DNA from 2 places in the Psychrobacillus sp. FSL K6-1464 genome. Region 2 is predicted to be linked to the other one. Evidence: a T-box and tRNA genes for the amino acid it is inferred to sense, from the RefSeq annotation. Region 2 holds a T-box; the other holds one or more tRNA genes.
What was found. A T-box is a leader RNA that pairs with one kind of tRNA and senses whether it is charged. The one in region 2 lies ahead of pheS (phenylalanine--tRNA ligase subunit alpha), so its partner is inferred to be a tRNA-Phe.
Positions count from the first base shown of each region.

Region 1: it has a tRNA-Phe gene. The T-box ahead of pheS (phenylalanine--tRNA ligase subunit alpha) is inferred to sense a tRNA for this amino acid. The anticodon was not compared.

Region 1 covers NZ_JBBOOP010000002.1:89,392-91,854, forward strand. The annotation lists gene MKX39_RS20235 (TerD family protein) at 1-157, opposite strand, end outside; gene MKX39_RS20240 (TerD family protein) at 215-814, opposite strand; tRNA gene MKX39_RS20245 (tRNA-His) at 1,169-1,241, opposite strand; tRNA gene MKX39_RS20250 (tRNA-Thr) at 1,254-1,330, opposite strand; tRNA gene MKX39_RS20255 (tRNA-Phe) at 1,336-1,410, opposite strand; tRNA gene MKX39_RS20260 (tRNA-Ile) at 1,415-1,489, opposite strand; tRNA gene MKX39_RS20265 (tRNA-Gly) at 1,493-1,566, opposite strand; tRNA gene MKX39_RS20270 (tRNA-Asn) at 1,598-1,673, opposite strand; tRNA gene MKX39_RS20275 (tRNA-Asn) at 1,679-1,754, opposite strand; gene MKX39_RS20280 (GatB/YqeY domain-containing protein) at 1,785-2,216, opposite strand; gene MKX39_RS20285 (ATP-grasp domain-containing protein) at 2,253-2,463, opposite strand, start outside.
Region 2 covers NZ_JBBOOP010000001.1:2,381,783-2,384,245, forward strand. The annotation lists gene pheT (phenylalanine--tRNA ligase subunit beta) at 1-251, opposite strand, end outside; gene pheS (phenylalanine--tRNA ligase subunit alpha) at 265-1,302, opposite strand; T-box leader at 1,424-1,657, opposite strand; gene MKX39_RS12050 (TrmH family RNA methyltransferase) at 1,710-2,463, opposite strand, start outside.

The sequences.
Region 1 (2,463 bases), on a different contig from region 2:
CGTTCGCGTCCAATAAAAATACGGATGCATCTAAATCGAAAGAATGTCCTCCATCATATTTATTAACATCCCATCCAAGACCAACCGTTGCATGTGATAATCCCGGATTATTTTTTGTTAAGTCTACCTTTTGTCCTTTTGCTAAGGAAACTCCCATTTACAAAACCTCCATTTTTTTGTTTATTCTTACGTTTTTATTGCGAGTATTGTGTATTTATGCGAATCTCTGGCAAATTTCGTTGACGGTTTTGTCTGTTGTTCCATCACCAGTTGCTGAAAACTTCCACTCTTGCCCATGACGATAGATTTCGCCGACAATAAGAGAAGTAAGGCCTTGATAATCATCCGAGAGATTGTATTTAACCAACTCGTTACCTGTTGTTGGATCAACGATTCGAATGAATGCATTGGAAATCATGCCAAAGTCTTGTTTTCGAGAAACGCAGCTGTAAATATTTACTACGAAGACGATTTTATCGTAAGAAGCAGGAACAGACTTCAAATCAACCGTTATTACTTCATCATCGCCGCTGCCTTTGCCTGTTAAATTATCACCAGAATGTATAACAGACTTGCAATTACTTTTTTTATTCATGAAATAAATCAAATCTTTCTTCGATTGGAACTTTCCATCTTGAAGCATGATGACAGATGCGTCGCAGTCAATCTGTGGAGTAAGAGCTGCTAAAAAACCTTTCTTTTTTGTTGACGAAGCAGAAGCAGAATCCCATCCCAAACCGACTTGAATGCGATCGAGTTGTGCATTTCCTTTTGTTAAGTCAATACGCTGACCTTTTTGTAAGCTCACTGTCATATTCTTAGCCCACTCCCCTTATTTTTTTTTAGATGAATCGGTTACAGAAGGAATAAGAGGTTATCTCATCTCTACCATTTATTATATACACTGTAGTAAACAATGTCAATAAATAATATTGGTTAATTGAATCGAAGTCATAGAAAAAATCGACTAGAATCGACATATTAAACCATTTATAACTGCATTTCAATCATTACACATTTGTTACTATAGTACACAATAGTAACGTCATCTAAATTCGATGTAGATTCTGTTGAAAACCATTCGACCTAAAATGCATCTAGTTTACTTCTAAACGAGACAAAAACGCCATCCATTATGGACGACGCTTATCTCTAACTCTTTCTAGTATGTGACGTGAGGGGGTCGAACCCTCGAATAGACCATTCACAGTGGCCCGTGTTAACCGCTTCACCAACATCACCACAGTTTTATTTGGTGCCGAAGACAGGACTTGAACCTGCAGCCCCCTGATTACAAGTCAGGTGCACTAGCCAATTGTGCTACTTCGGCATGTATGGTGGACAAAAGTGGTAACGATCCACCCTCTATGGATTTTCAGTCCATCGCTAATCCATCTCAGCTATTTATCCGTTATGGTGGATCTTGCAGGATTCGAACCTGCGACATGTCCGTTATGAGCGGACCGCTCTACCGCTGAACTAAAGATCCATATGGTGCGAGAGGAGGGAATCGAACCCTCACCTCCAGCTTGGCAAGCTGGCATTATACCATTAAACTACTCCCACTGGTTACAGAACTACATCGCTCTGCAATAGTTGGCTTACCCGACAAGACTTGAACTTGTAACCTTCTCCTTAACAGGGAGTTGCTCTACCGATTGAGCTACGGGTAAATAATTGGCTCCGACAACAGGGCTCGAACCTGTGACTTCCTGGTTAACAGCCAGATACTCTACCAACTGAGTTATATCGGAATAAGAAAGGCAGTCGTTGCTGCCCGAATTTTAGGATATTAGATGTTTCACCATCTTCGAAATTGTTGCGTTTTCTGCTTTACCAGATAGTACAGGCATGGCAATCTTCATTGCATCTCCCATACTCATTCCAGCTACGACACCACTCTGTATGAGAGCTGCTCGCACTTCATCTTCTGACATCTGGTTCGGAAGGTAACCGTATAAAATGTCGATTTTTGCATTCGCATCCTCCACGCTGTCTGTCCGACCAAGCTTTTCGGCTTCTGCCAGATAGTCTTTGGTCTGCTTGATCTCGCGTTGCACGATCTGGATTTCTTCTTTTTCATCCAAAGGCGAACGTTTTACTTTCTCAGCATTCTCCAAGCCTGCCTTCACGAGTTGTAGCACGCCTTTTTTCCGTGCGTCTTTCGCTTTCATTGCTTGGATTAGATCTTTCATGATTAAGTCTTTCATTTTCATTGTTCTTCCACCGACTTTCTGTATTTTTTTCTTAATCTATAATTGCATTGCGTTTATCTTTTGGACAATATTTAACTCATCGCAACCGTACAGTCCTGAAGAGTTTATATTATTGTATTCAATCACTTTAAATCCATCATCTGTTTCCGCAACATCAATAACAAAGGCCTTTGAGAGAGGAAACAAATCAATCATTTCTTTGGTATAAGCCATCAATTCTTCAGATGGTTTGTGATTAATATTTGTA
Region 2 (2,463 bases):
ACATTAGGTGCTCCACAGATAATTTGAGTAGTCTCTTCGCCAACATCTACCTGACAAATATTCAGCTTATCCGCTTCCGGATGTTTCACTTTTTCTTTTACATACCCAACGACAACATTTGTCATTCCATGAGAACGATCAATCACAGCATCCACTTCAATACCTGCACGTGTGATTTTCTCTCCTAAATCTTTTGGATCTAACCCTTGTGTATTTACATATTCTGATAACCATTTCGTCGAAACTAACATGTCAAATTCCTCCTTACACTTCTGTTCGGTGGAATTGCGATAAGAAACGCACATCATTCGTATAGAAATGACGAATATCTTCCACTCCATATTTCAACATTGCAATACGTTCTGGACCCATACCAAATGCAAATCCAGAAAGTTTTTTAGAATCATATCCAGCCATCTCTAAGACGTTTGGATGAACCATACCTGCACCTAAAATTTCAATCCACCCTGTTTTCTTACAAACGTTACAACCATCGCCGCCACATTTAAAACAGGAAATATCCATTTCAACCGAAGGCTCTGTGAATGGGAAAAAGCTTGGGCGCAGACGAATTTCACGATCGTCCCCGAACATTTTCTTCGCAAATATAGAAAGAGTACCTTTCAGGTCGCTCATTCGAATATTTTCACCGATTACAAGCCCTTCAATTTGTGTGAATTGATGTGAGTGCGTTGCATCATCATTATCACGACGATACACTTTACCAGGGCATATAATTTTGATCGGTTGCCCTTCTTTTGCTTCCATCGTTCTTGCTTGAACTGGAGAAGTATGTGTACGTAAAAGAATATCCTCTGAAATATAGAAAGAATCCTGCATATCACGAGCTGGATGACCTTTTGGTAAGTTCAACGCTTCGAAATTATAATAGTCTTTCTCTACTTCTGGACCTTCCGCAATTTCATACCCCATGCTGATAAATAAATCTTCAATCTCTTCTACTACACGAGTAAGTGGATGATGATTTCCAGTCTTAATAGGGCGACCTGGTAATGTTACATCAATAGATTCTTTTTCTAGCTGTTCATTAATAGCTTGTTCTTGAAGTAAAGTCATACGAGCTTCTAATACAGTAGTTACTTCTTCACGTACTACATTTACTAGTGCCCCCATTTTTGGACGCTCTTCTGCTGGAAGTTTACCCATTCCTTTTAGAAGGTCCGTAATCGGTCCTTTTTTCCCTAAGTAGGCAACACGCACGTCATTTAGTTCTTTGACGCTTGCTGAAGCTTCAATTTTTTGTAGTACTTCTTCTTTTAACTGTTGAAGTTGTGCTTCCATGTTAATGATCTCTCCTTAATCAAATTCGCCTTGTCTGATTGGACAACAAATTTTGTACCTTATCTCGCTAAGAAGTATCCCTTCTCAAAATATGTACAAAATAAAAAATCCCCGCCCCTATAAAAGGGACGAGGACTAATTTCGCGGTACCACCCTGATTATTGCACAAAAACAGTGTGCAATCACTCAATTCGACTAACGGCTCTACACCGGCACACCTTTACAGCAATTGCTGGTCCCGGTGGCAGCTAACGGGGTGAACTTCTATATGCATTCTCTAGTTACACTTTCAGTCAAGGTGTAAAATCCCTTATGTCGAATTGGCATATATACTTTTCCCGATGACAGCTTTTATATATCATATTACATCTATTATACGGACTTTAGTATTTTTGTTCAAGTCTGATTTATTTTAAAGTAAGGCCATATAACAGAATACCAGTAGCTACTGCAACATTTAGTGATTCTGCTTGTCCCAATAGAGGAACGATAATATTTTGATCGGTTTGCTCGAGAAGCTCTTTGTTCATACCACTACCTTCATTTCCAACGATTAACGCAAACGCATCCACTTTTTTCACTTCATGAAAAGGAGTAGAATTTTCAAAAGCTGTGCCAAATACGGTTACTTTTCGTTCTTTCAACTTCTCAACCCAGTCAGGAAGATTTCCTTTAATAATTGGCAAATGAAAATGTGATCCTTGTGCTGACCGTAACGTTTTTGAATTGTAGGCATCTGCAGATCCTTTTCCAAGAATAACAGCATCAATCCCAGCAGCATCTGCAGTCCGAATCATTGTACCGATGTTCCCTGGATCCTGCACAGCATCTATTAACAATAGACGACTCCAGTTATCATGCTCTTCTTCCTTCACAGTTTGTTGCTTACAATGTGCAAATATACCTTGTGTATGCTCTGTTTCCGCAAGTTCTTTCTTAATCACATCATTTATTTCGACAATTTCTAAATTGTCTACATCCCAATTGTTAGGAATTTCACTATTATCACTGATCATGATTGTTAACACATTTTCTTTTTGTTTTATCGCTTCTTCAATTAGGTGATAACCTTCTATTAGAAATTCGCCACTTTTATCTCGCTCTTTGCGTACGCTTAATAATTTTTTCCAATGCTTTACTAGCGTATTTTGGGGTGATTCA